4 regions of the Cellvibrio japonicus Ueda107 genome follow, and region 3 is predicted to be linked to each of the others. Evidence: predicted binding sites of a transcription regulator. Region 3 holds the regulator's gene; each other region holds the start of a gene.
The links. The regulator sigma-54, encoded in region 3, starts transcription at its own class of promoters, with help from an activator protein. The targets are predictions, from matches to a motif close to TGGCACANNNNTTGCNNT.

Region 1 (5,760 bases), 690 kb from region 3:
GCGGAGGCCTTTATCCTGTCCGGCTGGCCGCTGATTGAAGAAGCCCATCGCGTAGCGGATTTGCTGTTCCCCTTGCTGGATCTCGATCACGGTTTTGACGTACCTATCCTCAACAAAAGCCGCTTGGCGGCGAGAAAGGCCACTGCCGTTGAATCCACACCAACGCAAAAGGCCGCTTATGTATAAAGAATTAACCCGCCGTGGTTTTTTGGTATCAGGTGCTGCGTTGGGAGGTTCGCTGCTGCTTGGCGGTGGACTTTCCGGTTGCAGCCAGGATACGCCTGTTGTGCCTTTGCTTGATCTCAACACCTCGGAACCGCGCTATGGTGGGCGTTTGCGTTTGGGTGTTATTGATGGTGACCAGACGGGCTCACTGGATGTGCATAAGCCAACCAGTACCGGCAGTACCATTCGTGGTTTTGCGCTTTACAGCAAGTTGTGGGAATGGGATGAAAATATGTTTCCTCGCCTGGCGCTGGCTGAGGAAGCGGAGGTCAATGCAGATGCGACAGCCTGGATTATACGGCTGAAACCGGGCCTGGAGTTTCATCATGGAAAAACCATTGATGCGGATGATTTAATTTTTTCCATTCGCCGCCTGAGTGATCCGCAATTGGCATCGCCCTATGGAAATTATGTCAATATTGTCGATCGGGACAATCTCGAAAAACTTGACAACAGAACCGTGCGTATTCGCTTTAAAGAGGGGCGTTCGTTTTTGTCGCTGCCGGATACCTGGGTAAATTTTGGCGGCATAGTGCCGGTGGATTATCATCCGGTGAATAATCCGGTAGGGGCAGGGCCCTATAAACTCAAACAATTTTTACCGGGGCAGCGCTCGCTATTTACCCGCTTTGAGCATTATTTCAAGCCGGGCCAACCCTATGCTGATGAATTGGAAATTATCGATTTTAAGGATCAGATATCCCGCTATGCGGCCTTGGTCGGTGGGCAAATTGACATTGCCAATGCGATCGCCCCTGAACAGAAAACACTGTTTGATAATAATCCCAAAGCCAAATTGCTGGTATCCGAGAGTGGAACCTGGCGCGCATTCAATATGAATACGGCGAAAGCGCCGTTTGATGATGTGCGTGTTCGCCAGGCATTTCGTTTACTGACCAATCGCCAGGAGTTGGTTGATCGGGTATTGATCGGTGAAGGGCGCATCGCCAACGATCTTTATGCGCCCCATGATCCCACCTTTAACCGCCATATTCCGCAGCGTCAACTGGATATTGCCGAGGCAAAATCTCTATTGCGTTCTGCGGGCCATGACAAGCTCACCCTGGAATTGACCACAGATGCAGCCGGTGCCAATGCAGCACTGGTATTTGCCGAGCAGGCACGTTTGGCAGATGTCAGGATCCATGTGAAAAAAATTGATAACGCTACCTTCAATGGCCCACGTAAAAATGAATGGGTAATGAGTACCGGCGGCTCATTGGGACAACCATTCCTGGCGCAGGCCACCAGCCAGGATGGCCCTACCTCGGCATCCAATCGAACCAATTTCCGTGATGAGCGTTTTACCCAGCTGTATTTTGCTGCCCAGGCGCAACCCGACCTTGGATTGCGTACACCACTGGTGCATGAGGCGCAGGAAATCCAGCACAGTCGTGGCGGATTATTGATTTGGGGCTTTACCAATTTCCTCGATGGTTATACCGATAGGGTAGGCGGCCTTACTGCAGAATGCTCACACTTTTCCACCTGGCGCTTTGACAATATCTGGTTGCGTTCATAGCCTCGGCTGGTGCTGTGACGATACTAAAAACGCCTGCTCATCGGTGATCGCAGCACTGGAGTTTGAAGCACCCTGAATAAGATAAACAAAGTTCTGAGACTGTATTCGTGAAAAAAATTCTGATCATTGGCAGCGGTGGTTCCGGTAAATCCACCCTTGCCAGGCAATTGGGTAAATATTTGCAGATAGAGGTTGTGCATTAAGGATTAGCCGTAGAGATACCCTGAAAGGGAGCGCATCCTGGTCTGGGCGGATTTGATTGCCAGGTCCCATGAATACAGTAGATATGCACTTATTAGGTGCTTTGTGTATGCGATGTGATCATTAATAGTGCTTTATATAAATTTTTTGTGTTCCATTAAGGGTTGTTTTTCATCTGTGCGTGTCATTTTTGGTGCATTGCCGGGGCAATAAACCTGATAAAACGTCTTCGTATCGCCGTTAAACCTGTGAAAACACGTCATAACGGTGGCTGGCATGATGGTTGCTCAACAGGGGTATTACTAATCATTCCTGTTTGGGAGATACAACATCATGGCTTATATCGAACCCAGTGAATTTGTCACCAAGATGGTCGACTCCGGTGAGCAGAAGGTTTATATGTCCAGCAAGGACACGCTGATCCGGGCGTTCATGGCGGGGGCTATTTTGGGTCTGGCGGCCATGTTCGCCATTACCGTGACCATCAATACCGGTTCGCCCCTGCTGGGTGCAGTGCTATTCCCTGTCGGTTTCATCATGCTCTACCTGATGAAGTTCGACCTGCTGACCGGCGTGTTTACCCTGGTACCTCTTGCCTGGCTCGACAAACGCACAGGTGTGACTATCCAACAGGTATTGCGCAATTGGGGGCTGGTGTTTGTGGGTAACTTTGCCGGTGCGCTGACGGTGGCCTTCTTTATGTCGTTTGTGCTGACTTACGGCTACAGTGTTGATGGCGGTGAGATAGCCGCCAAGGTCGGTAATATTGGTGAGTCGCGGACACTGGGCTATCAGTCCCATGGCGTGGCGGGTTGGTTGACGATTTTCGTGCGCGGCATTCTGTGTAACTGGATGGTGTCCATGGGGGTTGTGGGCGCGATGATTTCCACTTCGGCGGGCAGCAAAATGGCGGCTATGTGGATGCCGGTGATGCTGTTCTTCTACATGGGTTTTGAGCATTCCATCGTCAATATGTTTCTCTTTCCCTTCGCCATGATCATGGGCGGTGATTTTTCCGTGGCCGACTATATGCTGTGGAATGAATTGCCCACGGCGCTGGGCAATCTGGTGGGCGGTTTCCTGCTGGTGGGATTGCCGCTGTATCTGACCCATGTACGTACCAGCCCGGCGCGTCGCCTTGCTTGATAGTCATGCCTGATAATGGATTCACAACAACTTCGCGTCAGCATCGGCCAGTACACATCGCGCGGCAGCAAGGCGGTGAATCAGGATTTCATCGGCGCACGCCTGCCGCGCGAGCCATTGTTAGGTGCCAAGGGAATTGTATTGGCTATTGCGGATGGTATCAGCAGCAGTCAGGTCAGCCAGATAGCGAGTGAAACCGCCGTGAGTGGTTTTATCGAGGATTACTATTCCACACCCGATGCCTGGTCAACCCGGCATTCAGCGCAGCGGGTGTTGCAGGCGATCAATTCCTGGCTGTTTTCCCAGACTCACAATAGCCCCTATCGTTTTGATAAGGACAAGGGATATATCTGTGCTTTCAGCACGCTGATTATCAAATCGCGCAAGGCGCATATTCTGCATTCAGGCGATACGCGCATTTACCGTCTGGCAGGCAAACACCTGGAACTGCTGACCCAGGATCACCGCCGTGTGGTGGATGAGGAAACCAGTTACCTCACCTCGGCTTTGGGTATTCGTCCGAATCTGGAGCTGGACTATCGCCAGATTGATCTCGAGCCCGGCGATATTTTTGTCCTGGCCAGTGACGGTGTATACGATTTTTTTGATCCGCAAACCCTGGCCGGGATATTGCCGCAGGCCGATGATTTGAACCGGGTGGCCAAAATGATTGGCCAGCAGGCGCTGGAATCCGGTAGCCGGGACAATCTCAGTGTGCAACTGGTGCGCGTGGAATCCCTGCCGGATCATCACGTCAGTGATCTTTCCCGGCAGGCGTCAGCCATGCCGCTGCCGCCCCGGCTGGAAGCGCGCACGGCGTTTGATGGCTACACCATTATCCGCGAACTCTATATCAGTCCTCGCAGCCATGTGTATGTGGCGCAGGACAATCAGAACCAGCAACTGGTGGTGATCAAGGTGCCCTCCACCGAGGGCCGGGAAAATCCCCAATACCTTGAGCGGTTTTTGATGGAGGACTGGATTGCCCGGCGGCTGGATAACACCCATGTGCTCAAAGCCATCACACAAACCCGCATGCGCCGTTTTCTTTATCTGGTGACGGAATATATCGACGGTCAGACCCTCACCCAGTGGATGCAGGACAACCCCAATCCCGGCCTGCCAAAGGTGCGGCAGGTTGTGGAGCAGATCGCCAAAGGCTTGCAGGCATTTCATCGGCAGGAGATGGTGCACCGCGATCTACGCCCCAACAACATCATGATCGATGCCAGTGGTACCGTGAAAATTATCGACTTTGGTTCCACCTGGGTGGCGGGCATCAGCGAAAGTCGCAGCGAAGACCAGACTATCCACGGCACAGCGCTCTACACCGCCCCCGAATGTTTTCTCGGTGAGCAAAGCGATGCCCGTGGGGATATTTATTCACTGGGTGTCATCACCTACCAGATGCTGGGAGGCGGCCTGCCTTACGGCGCTGGTATCGCCAGGGCACAGAAGTTGACGGCGCAACGCAAGCTGCGCTACCGCAGCCTGCACACATCGCATAAAAACATTCCCGTCTGGGTGGATGAATGCCTGCGCAAGGCGGTGCATATCCACCCGCTCAAGCGTTACCAGGTTTTGTCGGAGTTCATCCATGATCTGCATCACCCGAACAGCACTTTTGTCAACAAGGACCGCCCGCCGTTGATGGAGCGCAATCCGGTATTGGTGTGGCAGTGTATTTCGTTGATCCTGTTGATCTTGCTAGTGGTACAGTGGGCGTAAGACTATGCAAATGGGTGGGGGGAGTGTGATTTTCTCTTGCGATGGAAAAAACTTTTTTAATTTAAGGTTTATATGCCAAATATCTTTACAGAAACCATGGATACCGCGCGTTTACGGTTGCGCAAACCAAGCCTCGAGGATGCAGAGGCCATTTTTACCACCTACGCCCAGGATCGGGAAGTGACACGCTATTTGATCTGGAAACCTCATGTATCTCTGGCGGATACCCGGGATTTTTTAGCGGGTGTGTTGGATGCCTGGGATGCCGGTGAGCGGTTCGATTATGTAGTTGAACAAAAGGTTTCCAATACATTGTTGGGGATGTGCAGTGTCAGGGTAAATGGCTGCCAGGTTGATTTCGGTTATGTGTTGGGGCGCGATTATTGGGGCCAAAGTTATATCCCTGAAGTTATCAATATGTTGGCAGAAAAAGCCTTGGCCGATCCTGCCATAAATCGTGTGCAAGCGACATGTGATATAGAAAATAAAAATTCGGCCCGGGTACTGGAGAAGTGCGGGTTTATCTGGAAGGGGCGTTTGGAAAACCATATCATTCACCCCAATATTTCACCAGAGCCCCGCGCAAGCTATTTGTATGAAAAGGCGCGATAAACACGTCGCCATTCAGCAACGCTTTTTAGCGAGATAAACCCAGGGAAAAATTCCCCGGTCATGGCCATCGCTGAACACCAGTTGCACACCATACCCCATATGATGGATAGCGGTGATTGCAATATCCTCCGCAACCAGTGATATGTTTCCGCGCAGACGGTTGGCGCGGCAGCCTGCGCAGGGGCAGCTGCCACGCAACTCGATCCAGGAGATTTCGTGTGCGTCAGTTTCCGTCCATTGGATAACCAGTGAGCGGGTGTTGCGCCGGTTGCGAATTGCCAAAGGCGCAGGGCAATTGCCGGGCAGGTTCATGCTGTTGCCTGGGT
Region 2 (5,760 bases), 1.7 Mb from region 3:
GATGGCTTCTAGTTGCGCCAATCGACATGGCGATACTCATCCAGTGGTGGGTGAGGCATGGGGTGCCTATTGTCCGGAGGTAGTAAAGGCGTTTGTGCTGGTTCTGGCACAGTGGCTGGTGGTATTTGTAAGAGCGTATCCAAGGTTTCCAATGCGTCTATCTCTGTTGTTTCGCTGGGGCAGAGTAGTATGCCGTGCTTGCGGCAGCGGCGGCCCCAATCCAGGCTCGATGAATAACGGACGATAGGAGCACCGAGCACCATGCCGGTCAGTATGGGTAGTAGCCACCAGAAAAAGAGTGGTGAGTAGGTGAATGTCACCCATCCCCAGAGCAGTGCAATCAGCGTCATTTTAGCGGTGCGTGCAATCGCTTCTCCCCAGGGTAGCAGACGCCCTTCGCGCGCTTGCGAATCCCAGTTCACTTTAAATCCGAGCAATACCGACACCACAAAATAGGCGTGGTAGCCCATCATAATGGGCGCAATCAGTACGGCAAAAAATGTTTCGGTAAACGCACCTTTGATGATGGCCCAGCTACCGCCAAAGGCTTTGCGCCTATGGGTGAGCGCCACTATGACACCGAGCAATTTAGGGCCCATCAGCAACAGGGTGGTGAGCAGGATCAGTGCAATAATCTGCGTGGTTTTGGCAATGGGCCAACTGGGGTAGAGCTGGTACATCTCGGTAAAGTAGACGTTGCTGTTGAGCGCGCGCACTACGGCATCCGTGGTGCTTAACATGAGCATCAGCAACCAGATGAACGAACTGATATAGGCGAGGGCGCCGAGCAGGAAATGCAGTCGACTGATTGGATGAAGGCCGGGCAGGTCAATAATACCCAGGTGCTGGATATTGCCCTGTACCCAGCGGCGGTCACGCTTGGCGTAATCGATAATATTGCAGGGTACTTCTTCATAGCTGCCTTCGAGGTCGGCTAACAGGAAAACATCCCAACCGGCGCGGCGCAACAGGGCCGCCTCTACGAAATCATGGCTGAGTATGTCGCCACCAAAGGGCGCCTTGCCGGGCAGGCTGGGCAGGCCGCAATGATCCATAAAGGCGCGCAAACGGATAATAGCGTTGTGGCCCCAGTAGTTGGCTGCATCGGTTTGCCAGAAGGCCAGGCCAGTTGCCAGCATGGGGCTGTAGAGTACGGCGGCGAATTGTACGAAGCGACCAAAAAACGTGGTTTGACGCACCGGAATGGGAACGGTTTGGATCAATCCGGCGCGCGGGTTGGCTTGCATGGCGCGCACCAGGCTGAGCAGGCAGTTTCCGGTCATCAGGCTATCGGCGTCCAGCACAATCATGTGTTCATAATTGGCGCCCCAGCGCTGGCAAAACTCGCTCAGGTTCCCGACTTTGCGCCCGATGTTTTTTTCGCGGCGACGGTAAAAACACTGCTTGCCAATGTCGCCCAATCTGGCCTGCAGTTGTTGCCACGCCTTCAGTTCATCCTGAGCAATATGAGGTTGGGTGGTGTCGCTCAGCAAAAAGAAATCGAAATGTGCTAATTCTCCGGTTGCCTCCAGTGAACGCAGGGTGGCTTCGAAACCGGCAATAACCCGCTGGGTGTCCTCGTTATACACTGGCATGACGATAGCCGTGCGAGCGATGATCGGGCTGTTATCGGAGCCTCGCTCAAGCGGCTTGAGCGATAGCGGATCCAGGCGCAGCATTTGCAGGGTGAAACCAAATGCGGCACTCCAGAATGCCATGCTGATCCAGCCAAAGGTGATACTAAACAGCACAAGCAGAACCGTTTCGAGCGTGTTCAGTCCATTGGCACTGAGGATGTCGAACATGGTGTATACCCCGCCCAGGGTAGTAACCAGACTCAAAAGTGCAAAGAGGTAACGCCGGGCACGTTGGCCCGGTATGTCGATAATCGCAAAAGCAGACACGGATTCCGGCTCGCTATTGATCGTTCTGGTGGGGTTAGAGCGCATCCGGGTACCAGACATAGCTCCATACTTCACTTAAGCGCTGGTCGCGCAGTTTCAGGAACAGGCGCATATCGGCGTAGTTATTGCCATCGGGTTCCAGCTTGAAAGAGGCGCGCCAGGTGCGATCATCGGGCAGGCGGCGCACGGTTAATTCGCTGATATTGCCCGAGCTTTGCTGTAGTACGGCTTCTATGGGAGCGTCAGGTGATAAGTTATCCAGCTCGCCGCCGCGAAAATCCACCACAAACTTGCGTTTGCTTTTCGGCGGTGGGTCTGCCTGACCGGGATTGGCACCCCAGCCGATGCGGGTGCGAATCACCTTGGCACCCGCATTTTCAGGTAAAAAATGGTCGAAGCTGCGCAAGCGATAACTATAGGTGGCACTGCTGCCGGCTTTCATGGCTTTGGCAGGCACCCAATAGGCGACAAGGTTATCGTTGGTTTCGCTGTCGCTGGGAATCTCCACCAGCTCAATCCGGCCTTTGCCCCAATCGCCCTGCGGCATGATCCACATGCTGGGCCGCAATTCATAACGGGCCTCCATATCCATATAGTGTTCGAAGTCCCGGTCGCGTTGTAACAGGCCAAAACCACGTGGATTTTCGTCGGATAGGGAAGACACACGCAGCATGCGGTGATTGCTGAGCGGGCGCCAGATCCATTCGCCATTGGAGGCCGCTACTAACAGGCCGTCCGAGTCGTGGACTTCGGGGCGGAAGTCATCCACAAAGCGCGTGTGGTTTTCACCCCACATAAACATACTGGTCAGCGGGGCCACACCCAGTTTGACAATATCCTGGCGCGCGAAAAGCCGCGCCTCCACATTCATTTCGGTAGGTGCACCGGGTAGCACCTCGAAACGATAAGCGCCACTAATGGACGGGCTGTCGAGTAGGGCATAAATCACCAGGCGGTTTTCCTCCGCTGCCGGTTTGATTAGCCAGAATTCGCGAAAAACCGGGAATTCTTCGCCCTTGGGTTCCGCGGTGTCTATTGCCAACCCGCGCGCTGACAAACCGTATAACAGTCCCGGGCCTATCAGGCGGAAATAGGAAGCGCCCTGGAACACCAGGAACTCATCCTTGTACTCGTTGCTATTGAGCGGGTAATGCACTCGAAAACCTGCAAAGCCAATATTGCCTGGCGCCAAACCGGCCAGCGGAGCCGCGGGGCCATCGTAGTTGAAAAACGCCTGCTTAAATTGCAGGACGCTCTCCGGTGTATCGCCTGCCGTATGCAGGATAATCGGTTCGCGATAGAGGAAGCCCGGGTGAAATAGCTGGATTTCAAACAGCGATTGTCCGCGCCACAGCGCTGCCTCAGGGCGGAAGCGAATAGCGCGATACTGGTCGTAATCCATATCGGCCAATTCGCTGGGAATGTTGGCGTGGATCGGTTCGTAATCGTGTTTGGCCAGTTTCCGGGCGCGCTCGCTAAGCGCATCGAACAACCCGGGTTTGGCAATATCTGTCAGTGTTGCGGATTCTTGTACGGGATTGGGTTTGGGCGGCTCTGCTATTTGCGCCAGGGGGTTGTGGTGCCATAGCAAAAATGGGAGGGCACAGAGACTCAGCCAGCGGCGCGATAGGAAAAGGGTTTGGGTGGGGCTCGATTTACAGGTCAAACAGAAGCGCATCCGGATCACTCCAACATGGGTACTCATTAATCAAACAAAGGTTACGCCGGGGGTGTGCCAACTCGACACGGGAAAAGGGCCCGATGGAAATCCCATACACAGGCAAGCAGGAATCGTCATGATTTTGGGGCACTATCTGCAGTGCGCCCTGATTGTGATCATTGAAGGCTTGTGCGGCATTCTAAAATGAACCACTTTTGAAAAACAGGCATCCTGGTGTCGTTGCTGCAGACTTTTTTCGGTTTTCGTTGGGGTTATCCCCCTTGACGTCAGTGGGGCAAAATGCGTGTTGCTGACTCCGGGCAAGTACCTTGTCGGTAAAAAACCTCCCTGGTCGCTGTAAATGTGTTGGTACTTTGAGGGGGGATTACTGCTACACTTCTGGGATTCTGTGGTTTGGTCAGGTACGACCCTGGCTGTGATCGGATTCTGTGTCAGCGGTTGGTACCTATGCTGAATCTTAAGCGCTACATGCGTGAAAATCCCATAGTGGCAAGGTTGCTGGGGCTGATCATCATCAGCAGCTCAGTCATCACCCTATTTGCCATTCTTCTTCAGCTGCACAGCAATTTTAATGATGATATCGCCGAGCTGGAAAAGCGCCTGGACCAGGTGCGTATCAGTACGCTGGCCAGTATCACCAAAAGCCTGTGGGGATTTGACCAGGAACAGCTGAACATCCAGATCCACAGCGTCCTGGATGTGGATGATGTGGTGCAGGTGAGTGTGACCTGGCACGACTGGAACAATATCAAGCAGCATTTGGTCGCAACCAATCCCCACTATTCGCTCAAGGATCTTGAGACCAAACCCAGCCAGTTCCTGGTGCGCGATTATCCCCTTATCTACGAAGACTCCAGTACCCCGCCCCAGGAGCTGGGCGTGTTGACGGTGACGGCCAGCCTGGCAGGTATCTATGAAAAGCTCTGGGAGCGCGCCTTTTTTGTGGCCCTGGTCCAGGGCACCAAAACCCTGATTATCGCACTCTTTATTATCTGGCTGGTTCACACCCTGTTGACCCGCCATATCAAAATCATTGCCAACTACACGCGTAACCTTAATTTGGAATCGCTGACCAAGCCGCTTAAATTGCAGCGTATGAAAATGGACTCCATGCCGGATGAGTTGGATAACGTCGTGAATGCCATCAACCATATGCGTGAGACCTTGCTGGACGATATTGAGCAACGCCATGCGATTGAATTGGCGCTCCTGTCAGAAAAGGAGGAAAAGCTCGAAACCCGTCGCCAGAAAAACGCGGCGGAAGATGCCAGTCGCGCCAAAAGCCAGTTCCTGGCAACCATGAGCCATGAGATTCGCACCCCGATGAATGGAGTCATCGGCATGCTGGATATGTTGCGCGACACCCCATTGGATGAAAACCAGAAGCACTATATCGATGTCATCCATCGCTCGGGTGAAACACTGCTGAGTATCATTAACGATATTCTCGACTACTCCAAAATCGAAGCCGGCAAGATGCAGTTGGAGGAAATGGTATTCGAACTGGATGATCTGGTTGAAAATTGCATCCAATTGTTTGGCGCCACTGCCAACAAACGCAATATTGAGCTATTTGGCGGCTTGAATCCCGATGTTCCCCGGCGTTTGCGCGGTGATCCAACCCGTTTGCGGCAGATTATTATTAACTTGCTGGGCAATGCCTTTAAATTTACCGAGGAGGGGTTTGTCTCCCTGGAGGTAGGCCTCGATAACACAGCCCTGCAGGCGGAAGGGCGCCTTATGCTGCGCTTTGTGGTTCAGGACAGTGGTATCGGTATAGATCCGAACAGTGCCAGTAACTTGTTTGACTCCTTTAATCAGGCAGATGCCTCTACTACCCGTAAATACGGTGGTACAGGGTTGGGATTGGCTATCTGTAAAAGCCTTGCCGAGTTAATGGGAGGCCGTATCGGCGTCAAGAGTGCCAAGGGGGAAGGCGCGCAGTTCTGGTTTACCGCCCAGTTTGATGTGCAGGAACTGGCTTCTCCGAGTCTAACCCCTGATCCGACCCTGAAGGGAAAACGGTTGTTAATGGTGGAAACCAGTGCGCCCCTGGTGACCTTTACCCAGCGTTATTGCGACCACTGGGGCTTGCTACTTGAAACGGCGTTCTCTGCAAAACAGGCTGTCGCTTTACTCAAACATGGATTACATGCCGGAGAGCCGTTTGATTTT
Region 3 (5,760 bases):
AGCGATGTTGGCCTCCGGTGCAGCCGATGGCAATTGTGATATAGCTGCGATTATTAGCCTGGTAGCGGGGTAGCCAGCGCGTTAAATAGTGCTCTATATCAGCATACATCTCCTGGACTGTGACCTGCTCTTCGAGAAACTCAACAACGTCAGCATCCAACCCGGTCTGGGGGCGGAGGTGTGGCTTCCAATGGGGATTGGGCAGGCAGCGGGCATCGAAGACCAGGTCGGCATTAACCGGGGTGCCGTGTTTAAACCCAAAGGATTCAAACAGGATTGCCATGGTGGCTTCGGTTCGCCCCACCACCCGATCCTTAACCAGATCGCGCAATTCATGCAGGTTGAGGTGGCTGGTATCAATTGTTTGGTCGGCCGCATCGCGGATGGGTTCGAGCAGGTTTTGCTCCAGCGCTATAGCTTCTTCAAGGCTGGTGCTCTTGTCGCTTAACGGGTGTTTACGACGGGTTTCACTAAAGCGCTGGATGAGAACGGAAGGATGGGAGTCCAGGTAGATTGTGTGAAAGGGCAGATGGGCCTCTTTCAAGGTGGATACCATCTTGGGAAAGAGACTCAAATCCTGCCAGGCATTACGCACATCAATGCCTATGGCAAACTTTTGCGCCTGATCCTTGTGGATTTCAATCTGTGCAACCAGTGCGGGTAGCAGGCTAACAGGCAGGTTATCGATGCAGTTGAACCCCACATCCTCAAGGACATGGAGCGCTGTCGTTTTTCCCGATCCGGATAGACCGCTGACAATCACTAGGTGCATGTTGGACTCGCTTAGCTGATTGCGGCTTCATACAGATCCTGGTCGCTGGCGGCTGCGCGCAATTTATCGCGGTATTCCGCTTTGTTGAGCGCATTAACCAGGGATGACAGGGTCTGCAAATGTTCGTCATGGGCCTCTTCGGGCACCAGCATGGCAAACAGGATATCGACGGGCTGTGAATCTATTGCGTCAAAGTCGACTGGCTCGGTCAACGTGATCAGGGCACCAACGGTTCCCTGACAGTTTTCCACCCGGCAGTGGGGAATGGCAATGCCATAACCTATGCCGGTTGAGCCCAGGCGCTCACGTGCGATAAGGCGGCGAAATAAGTCTTCCGCATCAATATGGGTGACATCCTGGGCGATGGTGTTGGCCAACAGTTCCAGGGCTCGTTTCTTGCTGCCCCCCTCAACGCGGCAAAGCGTGCGTTTGGGGCTGATTAACGCTTGAATTTCCATAGGGTTACTGTCGTCGTATCTTCTCTTGTCGTTAAGCCCCGGCTCAGGTGCTCCGAGGCTGATTGGGTTGGTGTGGCTTAACGGTGGCTGCGCAACTTTTCTTTATGCTTGATCAACTGCCGATCCAGTTTGTCAGCCAGTGCATCAATAGCTGCGTATAAGTCTTCATGGGTCGCATCAGCAAACAAGTCTTTGCCGCTGACATGAACTGTGGCTTCTGCCTTTTGAATCAGTTTATCCACCGAGAGGATGACATGGGTATTGGTTATACGATCATGGTGATGACTGAGTCTTTCCAATTTGTTATTGACGTAATCCCTGAGCGATTCAGTAACTTCCAGATGGTGGCCACTGATAGTTATTTGCATAAGTACATCCTCTCGTTTCACGCGGACTGGTAAAAAATGACAGTTGATTCAGCAGTTGCAACTGATAACAACCTGTTGGTGCGTCCCGGCGTTCGCCATCTGTCCTGGGTATTGGGCCTGGATTTACAGGCTTTTGCGTTCATTGGATGGCGGAATATTGAGCGATTCACGGTACTTGGCGATAGTGCGCCTGGCAACCTGGATACCCTGTTCTGCCAGCAATTCGGTAATCTTGCTGTCGCTCAGGGGTTTTTTCGGATTCTCTGCGCTCACCAGCTTTTTGATGATGGCGCGTATGGCTGTCGATGAACACTCGCCGCCACTGTCTGTACTGACATGACTCGAAAAAAAGTACTTGAGTTCAAAAATCCCCTGGGGGGTATGCATGTATTTTTGCGTAGTTACCCGTGAAATAGTCGATTCGTGCATGCCGACAATTTCTGCAATATCGTGCAATACCAGGGGTTTCATGGCTTCGGGGCCATACTCGAGAAAGCCGCGCTGTTTTTCCACAATACAGCTGGCTACCTTGAGCAGGGTTTCGTTGCGGCTCTGTAAGCTTTTGAGAAACCAGCGGGCTTCCTGCAAATTATCCTTGAGGAAGGTGTTGTCGCTGCTGGAGTCAGCGCGACGCACCATAGAGGCGTAGTCTGAATTGATGCGCAAACGTGGCGCTATGTCGGGATTGAGCTCCACAATCCAGCGACTGTCACGTTTTTCCACAAAGACATCAGGCACTACATATTCAGTATCGCCGCTGGCAATAATGTCACCCGGACGCGGGTTGAGCCCCTGGATAAGTGTTACCGCCTGGCTGAGTTCTGCCTCCTTGAGCTTGGTGCGACGCATCAATTGGCGATAATCGCGGCTACCCAGGAGTGGCAGGTATTGCTTAACAATCAGTTTGGCGGGCTCCAGAAAAGGGGTTTGTGGATCAAATTGCTGGAGTTGTACCAACAGGCATTCGGACAGGTTTTGGCTGCATACACCGCAGGGATCAAATTGCTGCAGACGGTGTTGTACGGCGACCACTTCATCTTCTTCAAGCTCTTCAAGCTCTGCTGCCAGTCCATCATAGATCTCGTGGATGCTGATAGAGAGCATACCACTGGGCTCTACTGCGTCGATAATTGCCATGGCAACCAGGCGATCGCGGTCAGACATGGGGGTCAGGTTCAGTTGCCAGGTGAGGTGGTCATAAATCGAATCGGTTGTGGCGCGACGGCTCTCAAAATCGTTGTCTTCGTTATCGTAGTTACTGGAGCTGCTGCTGGAGGAGGCCTGGTAAACATCGTCCCAACTGGTATCTACCGGTAAATCAGCAGGGATGGAGTCTGACCAGTCCCCGGCGCTATCGCCAAAACTGTCGGCGTCAAAGTCCGATTCTGCCGCGGCTTCAAAGCCTTCTCCATTGCTACTGGCGTAATCATTTGATTCGCTGCTGGAATAACTGTCAGTGCTGGTACTGGAAGTGTAATTGTCGCTCAGCTGGTCTGTGGTGTTTGCTGCTGGATCTGCGGCGACCTCAAGGGTTCGCTCGTAATCACTGGTATCCGGTTCGCCAGTGTCGTAGTTGGTTTCATTGCCACCCTCGTAGTTTTCCTCCAATTCCAGCATGGGGTTGGAGTCCAGTGCTTCCTGGATTTCCTGTTGCAAGTCCAGCGTGGAAAGCTGCAATAGGCGAATGGCCTGTTGCAACTGCGGGGTCATGGTGAGTTGCTGACCGAGCTTTAATTGGAGTGATTGCTTCATTATGGGGGCAACAAAACCTGTTCAGGGTGAAACCGGGGTGGTGTCCTGGGTAGACACCGGATGTACGCAGGTATGGATAGATAAAACGCCAACCTTCTTTTAGTGGAGTTTAGACAGGCTTTGATTCCCAATCAATAAGCCTTAGCAATCTTTGTGCCTAATGATTAAAAATTAAGAATTGTCAAGTTGTTGCGGTCGCAGAAATCGCTATGTTTCCGGTTGTAGCACCCTGGGTGGTGGTTAGATACGGAAATGCTCACCCAGATAAACCTCTCGTACCCTGGGGTGTGCAAGCACTGTCTCCGGCTGGCCGGAGGCAATAATGTGACCTTCACTCACGATATAAGCAGTTTCACAGATATCCAGGGTTTCACGCACATTATGGTCAGTAATTAATACGCCAATTCCGCGATCCTTGAGGTGGCGAACAATTTCCTTAATGTCGCTTACGGAGATCGGGTCTACACCGGCAAAGGGTTCATCCAGCAAGATGAATTGTGGGTCGGTCGCCAGGGCGCGGGCGATTTCCACGCGGCGACGCTCGCCTCCGGATAGGGACATACCCAGGCTGTTGCGAATGTGGGTGATATGGAATTCACCCAAGAGGGATTCGAGTTTTTCCAGACGCTGCTTGCGGTCGAGATCCTTGCGGGTTTCAAGGATAGCCATGATGTTATCGGCGACAGACAGCTTGCGAAAAATCGATGCCTCTTGTGGCAGGTAGCCAATGCCGGCACGTGCGCGCCCGTGAATCGGCAAAGGAGTGATATCCAGATCGTCAATCAGTACGCGTCCTTTATCTGCCGGTACCAGACCCGCAATCATGTAAAAACAGGTTGTTTTACCCGCACCGTTAGGGCCGAGTAAACCGACAATGGTACCGCTATCGACGGTCATGGACACATCGACAACGACAGTGCGTTTTTTATAGCTCTTGGCAAGGTTCTGGGCGTGCAATCTGGGCATGGGGTCAGTGCTTGGCTTCGGTTTTGGGCGGAATATAGATATCGACACGAGCGCCATCAATTTGCTTGGCTTTCATGACTTCATTGATGAGGTCGTAATTGATATGCGGCGCTTTCATGACCTGGCCATCTTGCTCAATGGCGGCCTCCTCAACCAGCAGTAAATGCTCATTGTCCGGGGTATAGGTGATGCTTTTAGCGGTTGCAACAATCACCTTTTGGTCCAGGCTGGGTTGCTGTTGGAAGCGCGCAGGAGAGCCAGTGGCAACGATCTTATCCGGCGAACCGTCGGGGCGGGTGCGCACCTTGATGATATCCGCCGTAATTACCAATGAGCCCTGTTCGATGCGCACTGAACCGCTGTAGGTTGACTCACCGATTTTCTGATCAACGACCAGGGTGTCAGCTGTGCCGCGGATCACCTGGTTGCGATCTTCCGGTAAGGCCAATGCCGGGGTTGCCAGGGTGAGTAACAGGCTGCTGGCCAGAAATGCGAGGAAAGGGAGTTTAACGCGGTTCATAAATGGCTCTGACATCGGATTGCAATTGGACGCGGCTGTCGCGCATAAGCGCTGTCATACCCACGGCGTCCACCTGGCCTTTGGCGCTGCGCATCTTAACAGCTTTGTCGGTTTCGGCGTATTGCTCTGCGGGTTTTACCAGCAGCTCAGTGGTTTCTATCTGGATTAACCCCTGGCTGGCTGTCTCCTGCTGGATCAATACATCCTGGCTCAGGAAGAGCAATTTGCCATTCAGGCTGCTGCGTCCCAGATGGGCAGATAAGTGCCAGGGCGCTTCATCAGGGTTATCCTGGAAGCGTAATCTGGGGGTATCAAACAGGGTGTAATCCTGTTCGCCCGGCGCATCCGGATTGACCTGGAAATGGGTAACCAGGGGCGTGTTCAATTGATATTGCAACAAGCCCTGGGCGTTGTATTCGCGTGTTTCAACGCTGGTAATAAAGGTGTAGGGAAAGGTTTTTTCCGTATCTGCTAGCCCTGTTTTTTTACCGCTACCGTGAAACAGGCTGACAATACTGAAACTGACAACCAGGGCAATGACCAGTGTCCAGGGCGTGGTCAGTAACTCGCGCAAGCGTTGTTCGGCAGGCTTCACGATTACTGCGCTCCGGGTGTTGGCAGGTATTGGGCGAGTGCGGCCTGGTAGCTGCCCTGCGCTTGCATTAGCAGATCGCATGCAGCGCGCACAGCCCCTTCACCGCCCCGCTCTTCACTTTGCCAATGGGCGCGTTCGGCGACGGCAGCATGGGCATTGGCAACGCACAGCGCGAGGCCGACACGCGTCATTACCGTCAGGTCAGGCCAGTCATCACCCATAAAGGCTATCTGCTCCAGGGGGTAAGGGTGCTCAAGGAGTATTTCTTGCAATGCATCCCATTTGTCTTCCCGTCCCTGGACCAAAATACCAATTCCAAGGTCGCGCGC
Region 4 (5,760 bases), 1.3 Mb from region 3:
CGCCTTGGCGAATTGTGCCGCGAGCAGGAAGCAAAACTTAAACGTATGCAACTGACGCTCAATAAAATGCAAGAGCAGTGGCGCCAATGTCATCAAAAGCGCAAATCCATTGAAGATCTGATTGAACGATTCAAACGTGAAGACGCTGTATTGCTGGATAAGCGATTACAAAAAGAACTGGATGAACTCACTACCCAGAAATTTTCCCGTATACCTTCCCGCGACGAATAAACAAAAATGCTCTCATGTGCTTTTTTATAGACTAGGCTCCAAATCATCATAACTGGGCTATCCTTAGGTGGTGTGGCAGGAGCGCTGGCTGAGGGTATGGCATTCGCGGAAAGGTTCCCTGTGGTTTTCCTAGCGTATGTATCAACACCAGAGATGCGTATCATCGTTTACACTAGCCCGGTGAAACCAACCCCATGAGATTTACGAGGTAAGACATGGCGATAACGTCAACAGTTTCTCCTGACGGTAATCAAGTCACTATTTATATTCAGGGGCGATTTGATTTCAGCTCTCACCAGGATTTTCGCAATGCCTATGAGAAGCTACCCAAAGTGCCATCACAATATCGGGTCGATTTGCAGGGGACTACCTATCTGGACAGTTCTGCATTGGGCATGTTGTTGTTGCTGCGCGATTATGCCGGTGGTGAGCAGTCCCGCATCCAGGTGGTTAATTGTTCGCCAGATGTGAAAAAAATCCTGCTGATTTCCAATTTTGAACAGTTGTTTGATATTGAATAGTGCACCCTTGTGATCAGGCTTTGTGCCTGCTCCTGTTGTCAGGCCATGGGAGATTTAGCCTATGCACCAGCCAGGGATAGCCACAGGGGCGCCAGTACAGGAGATACAGCCCCCGGATGAAGCACCTACAACCATGAATAATCGTCGTCTCAAAATTCTGGTGGCTGACGATACGGATACTGATCGGCTGATCCTCGAAAGCATTCTGCGCAAAGAAGGGCATCAGGTGCTGTTGGCGCGCAATGGCCTGGAAGCGATCAGTGCCTATGAAGCGGAGCACCCGGATATTGTCCTGCTCGATGCCCTGATGCCGGAAATGGATGGATTTGGTGCTGCGCGAACGATCAAGCAACTGGCCGGTGATGAACTGGTCCCCATTATTTTCCTCACGTCGCTCTCCGATACAGAATCCCTGGTGCGCTGCCTGGATGCAGGTGGCGATGATTTCCTCTCCAAACCCTATAACCGTGTGATCCTCCAGGCCAAGATCAAGGCCTTCAACCGCATGCGCGAATTGCATAGCACTATGCTGACCCAGCGCGACCAAATCGTGCAATACAACAACCGGCTGTTACAGGAGCAGCAGGTTGCCAAGCATGTATTTGATAATGTCGCCCACAGCGGTTGCCTCAACGCCAAGAATGTTCGCTTTTTCCTGTCGTCCCTGGCGGTATTTAACGGTGATGTGTTGGTAGCGGCCATGCGCCCCAACGGCAACATGATGGTGTTGTTGGGGGACTTTACCGGCCATGGCCTGCCCGCAGCCATAGGTGCCATGCCCCTGGCGTCCACCTTTTACGGCATGGTGCCCAAGGGTTTCGGCATGAGCGACATCCTGCGCGAAATCAATGGCAAGTTAAAAAACATCCTGCCGGTCGGTATTTTTTGCTGCGCCATCATGCTGGATATCAATTTCCGCAAACGCCGGGTCAAGATCTGGAATGGCGGTTTACCTGATGCCTTTATCTATCGCCAGAAAACGGCAACTGTGGTGCCAGTCCGCTCCACCCATCTACCCTTGGGGGTCCTGTCCAACCGGGCGTTTAAAGATAACTGTGAATATTTTGAGCTGGCCATCAACGACCGTATTTTCCTCTGGTCAGATGGCATCCATGAGGCGCGCAACCTCAATGGCGATATGTTCGGCGAGGAACGACTCAAACAAGTCTTTGTCCAAAACCGCGAGCCGTCACGGCTGTTTGATGAAATTATTGAACAGGTGCAGCAATTTGTCGGAACCAATGATAAAGACGATGACCTTTCCCTGCTGGAAATCCGCATGGATGAACCGGCCCAGGTGGATCAGGCATTTGTGGATGCCAACCAGCGATTTGCCAATGCCGAAGTTGAGTGGTCTATGCGCTTTGAGGTAAATCCGCGTAGTTTTCGTGTCTTTGATCCGCTACCCATGCTACTTAATGTGTTGATGGAAGTGCCCAGCCTGCGCAGTTTTAGCAGCACCATTTACACCATATTGGCTGAGTTATATGCCAATGCCCTGGAGCATGGTGTACTGCAACTGAATTCCACACTGAAGAAAACGCCCAGTGGATTTAGCGATTACTACCGTTTGCGTGAAGAGCGCCTCCAACAACTGGATACAGGTTATGTGCGTTTCCACATTAACCATCGCACCCATGATGAGGGGGGTATTTTGCGTGTGCGAGTTGAAGACAGTGGCAAGGGCTTTGATTACCAAAACCGTAACCGCAATAGCCTGCATAGCCTGAGCTACAGCGGACGGGGCTTGGCATTGCTGGAGAGTTTGTGTTCGTCGGTCAATTTTATCGGTGCCGGTAATACCATAGAGGTAGAGTTTTGCTGGGTGAGTGACGATTGAATGAATAATATAACTGTGGAATTCTCCAACATGAACCATCTTGATTATGACGCACTAAATACACTCAGGGATGTCATGGAGGGTGATTTCCCTCTATTGATTGACACCTTTATTCTTGATTCCACCGAGCGCCTGCAAAAGCTGCACACCATTATTAATAGTGCCAATGCCGACTTGATTCGGCGCTCTGCACATAGTTTCAAAGGGAGCAGCAGTAATATCGGCGCGATTCAATTAGCAGCTCTGTGTGCATCCCTGGAAAAAAAGGCCCTCGATGGTGACTTGGTAAACCTTGATCAGGATTTGCGTGCGATAGAGCAGGAATATGCCCAAGTGGAAAACCTGCTGCGCGCTATGTTGCAGGTGAGCCGCTGATCAGCGAATGCCCCTACCACCTGCATTCCTTTATCTGTCCTGCGCTGTTGGCACCTACCTTGCACTTATTCCCTGTGGAACACGATATCAGCCTTTTGGGCGGCAAGCATTTGCCGCTCTTAATGGCACTACCTGGTATCGGGACGTCGATGTGTAATGGGAGCCAGTATTCATGCAACACTCCGCGCAACAAAGCGGTCTAGCCGTTAATTCGCTGCTTAACCTGAGTGCCAATGTGCCTGCCAGGACGACCAAAAGTCAGTCGAACCCAGCCAACACAGATGCAACCAGTTTCCAGCAGTTAATGCAAAATACCCGGCCAGAAGTTGCCACCCGTCCAGCCGTCAAACCTGCTGCAAGTCCTGTGCGCCCCCAGGAGGAGCGACAAGCAGATACCAGGCCGGCGCCTGCTAATCACTCGCATGAGTCTCCTCGTAAGAATCCTTCAAATCCCCAAGCGCCATCGGCTAAGTGTTCCGAGCCAGCCATGTCAGAGCAGTCTGGTGCCAACCATAAAAAACTGGCAACAGATTCGGCAGTAGAAACGAATACAGAAACCGGGATAGCAACAGACAAAGCCGATGAGACTTTAATCCCGGAACAAGAGCTAATGACATTAATGATGGGTGAGTTACCCGTCGAGCCGTCCGTATTAGTAACTGAACAAGGGGATGAAACACCAGAGCCCTTAGTGGCCCCGGAGGCGTTGCTGCTGACCGCAGGGCAAATTGCCAGTCCATTAACCGGTGAACAATTGTCTGCCGATCTTTTGGTGGAGGAGGGCGAAAGTGCATTAAAAAGCCCTTTGCTAACCTTTGCCGGACGTGGCCAGGTTTTGGTACCTGAAGGGCTGAAGCCTATAGATCCCGCCTCATTAGCGACAGACCCGGTGATAGAAGGGGAATCTGATCAGGGGATTACTCTCGATCTGGATAACTTGCAATCACAGGTGTCGAAGGTGATGCCGGAGCTGGCTAAATCCCTGGTATCGGATAAGAGCCAGGCAGGAGATAAGCCCATTTTGGATGCGTTAAAAACCCCAGCTCCACCGGCACCTGTTCCGGTGGATGCACTGGGGCGTCCCCTGGATGCAAATTCCCCTTTATCTCCGACAGCGCGGAGTTTTGTGGCGCAAATGAACCTGCCGCAGGCTATGGGGAATCCCCAGTGGAGCCAGGCTGTGAGTGATCGTGTCCTGTGGATGGCTGCTCAAAACCTGTCGGCAGCCGATATTCGCCTGGATCCGCCGGATTTAGGCAGCATGCATGTCAAGGTCAGTGTCAGCCAGGATCAGGCGAGCGTGACTTTCGTTTCGCCACATCCACAGGTGCGTGAAGCATTGGATCAGCAGGCAACACGCCTGCGTGAAATGTTTGCCGAGCAGGGGTTGAACCTGGTCAATGTCGATGTCTCGGATCGCCATCAACAGCAACGAGCACAGGATGAGTCCACCTCTGGCAATCGCTCTTCCGAGTCCCAGGCGGAAGAAGAGGCTCTCCAGGTTGTGGGTGAGAGCAGCATTGGTCAATTACGTTTAATTGATCATTACGCCTGATAGTCTGTTCTTTTTATCGCCATTCCCTCCAGCCAATGCCCGGAATTATCCCGGGTTGTTGCTAATACGTTGTTTTCGCAAGACATTCACCAGCAAAATAGTAAACCACTGCTAAGCTATCTGGCATAACAGGCAGTGGCATGGCTATTGCTGATACTATTTTGGCAGAGAAAAGCGACGGAGTTTTGACATGGCGGCAGCCCCCAAGAAAACCGATAAAGCCAATGACGCAAATGCAACAGATACCGGCACTGTAAAGTCGGATAAAAAAAAGTTGTTCCTGATCATTGGTGTGGCGGTTGTATTAATTCTGATATCCGTTGGTGGGACTTTGGCTGCGCTCAAATTTTGGCGTGGGGATGATAATCCGGATGAGGCCGTGCAACCGGCAGGGCCAGTCGCTTTGGCTCCGGCTATTTACCTGCAGCTCAATCCCAATTTCACCATCAACTTTAACGTGAATGGGCGCCAGCGTTTCTTGCAGGCAGAAATAACCCTGATGTATCGCGATCCTGTATTGGAACCCTTGTTGAAACTGCATATGCCTGCCATACGCAACAGCCTGGTTATGCTGCTCAGCAGTAAGAATTTTGATGAATTACAAACCCCGGAAGGTAAAGAGGCATTGCGTACAGAGGCGCTCAGTGCCGTTCAGGGAATTGTCGATAGAGAACAGCAAGCGCAAGCCAGTGCTTCGTCCAGTGCCGCGGCTACCAGCAAGGTGGAGCAGGTACTGTTTACCACTTTCGTTATGCAATAAGGCCAATCACTGTGCAAGACTTACTCTCACAAGACGAAATTGATGCCTTACTCCATGGTGTTGATGACGGCGATATAGAAACTGAATCGGATCTGGAGCCGGGAGCGGTCCGCGCCTACGATTTAACCAGCCAGGATCGCATAGTGCGCGGGCGCATGCCCACGCTGGAAATGATCAACGAACGCTTTGCCCGCTATACCCGCATCAGCATGTTTAACCTGTTGCGTCGTACAGCGGACGTTTCGGTCGGGGGCGTACAGATCCAGAAGTTTGGTGAGTATGTTCACACGCTTTATGTTCCCACCAGCCTGAATATGGTGAAGTTTCGCCCACTGCGCGGAACCGCCCTGATTATCCTCGACGCGCGTTTGGTGTTTAAGCTGGTTGATAACTTTTTTGGCGGCGATGGTCGCCATGCCAAGATCGAGGGGCGTGAGTTCACTCCAACGGAATTACGTGTAGTCCAGATGGTGTTAAA

Region 1: the regulator sigma-54 is predicted to act here: its motif matches at 2,221-2,238, upstream of CJA_RS10965 (formate/nitrite transporter family protein).
Region 2: the regulator sigma-54 is predicted to act here: its motif matches at 3,625-3,642, upstream of CJA_RS01760 (OpgD/OpgG family glucan biosynthesis protein).
Region 4: the regulator sigma-54 is predicted to act here: its motif matches at 3,016-3,033, upstream of CJA_RS18650 (flagellar hook-length control protein FliK).

Annotation. Positions count from the first base shown of each region.
Region 1 is NC_010995.1:2,595,480-2,601,239, reverse strand. Features, by position in the region: gene CJA_RS10975 (LLM class flavin-dependent oxidoreductase) at 1-186, shown strand, start outside; gene CJA_RS10970 (ABC transporter substrate-binding protein) at 179-1,747, shown strand; gene CJA_RS10965 (formate/nitrite transporter family protein) at 2,282-3,094, shown strand; gene CJA_RS10960 (bifunctional protein-serine/threonine kinase/phosphatase) at 3,110-4,822, shown strand; gene CJA_RS10955 (GNAT family N-acetyltransferase) at 4,895-5,434, shown strand; gene CJA_RS10950 (DUF971 domain-containing protein) at 5,447-5,746, opposite strand; gene CJA_RS10945 (HEAT repeat domain-containing protein) at 5,743-5,760, opposite strand, start outside.
Region 2 is NC_010995.1:447,129-452,888, forward strand. Features, by position in the region: gene mdoH (glucans biosynthesis glucosyltransferase MdoH) at 9-1,964, opposite strand; gene CJA_RS01760 (OpgD/OpgG family glucan biosynthesis protein) at 1,939-3,570, opposite strand; gene CJA_RS01765 (response regulator) at 4,033-5,760, shown strand, end outside.
Region 3 is NC_010995.1:3,288,546-3,294,305, reverse strand. Features, by position in the region: gene rapZ (RNase adapter RapZ) at 1-772, opposite strand, end outside; gene ptsN (PTS IIA-like nitrogen regulatory protein PtsN) at 784-1,230, opposite strand; gene hpf (ribosome hibernation-promoting factor, HPF/YfiA family) at 1,308-1,598, opposite strand; gene CJA_RS13545 (RNA polymerase factor sigma-54) at 1,722-3,350, opposite strand; gene lptB (LPS export ABC transporter ATP-binding protein) at 3,591-4,316, opposite strand; gene lptA (lipopolysaccharide transport periplasmic protein LptA) at 4,321-4,836, opposite strand; gene lptC (LPS export ABC transporter periplasmic protein LptC) at 4,823-5,431, opposite strand; gene CJA_RS13525 (KdsC family phosphatase) at 5,434-5,760, opposite strand, start outside.
Region 4 is NC_010995.1:1,976,393-1,982,152, forward strand. Features, by position in the region: gene fliJ (flagellar export protein FliJ) at 1-231, shown strand, start outside; gene CJA_RS08375 (STAS domain-containing protein) at 447-752, shown strand; gene CJA_RS08380 (ATP-binding SpoIIE family protein phosphatase) at 886-2,592, shown strand; gene CJA_RS08385 (Hpt domain-containing protein) at 2,623-2,967, shown strand; gene CJA_RS18650 (flagellar hook-length control protein FliK) at 3,140-4,522, shown strand; gene CJA_RS08395 (flagellar basal body-associated FliL family protein) at 4,713-5,282, shown strand; gene fliM (flagellar motor switch protein FliM) at 5,294-5,760, shown strand, end outside.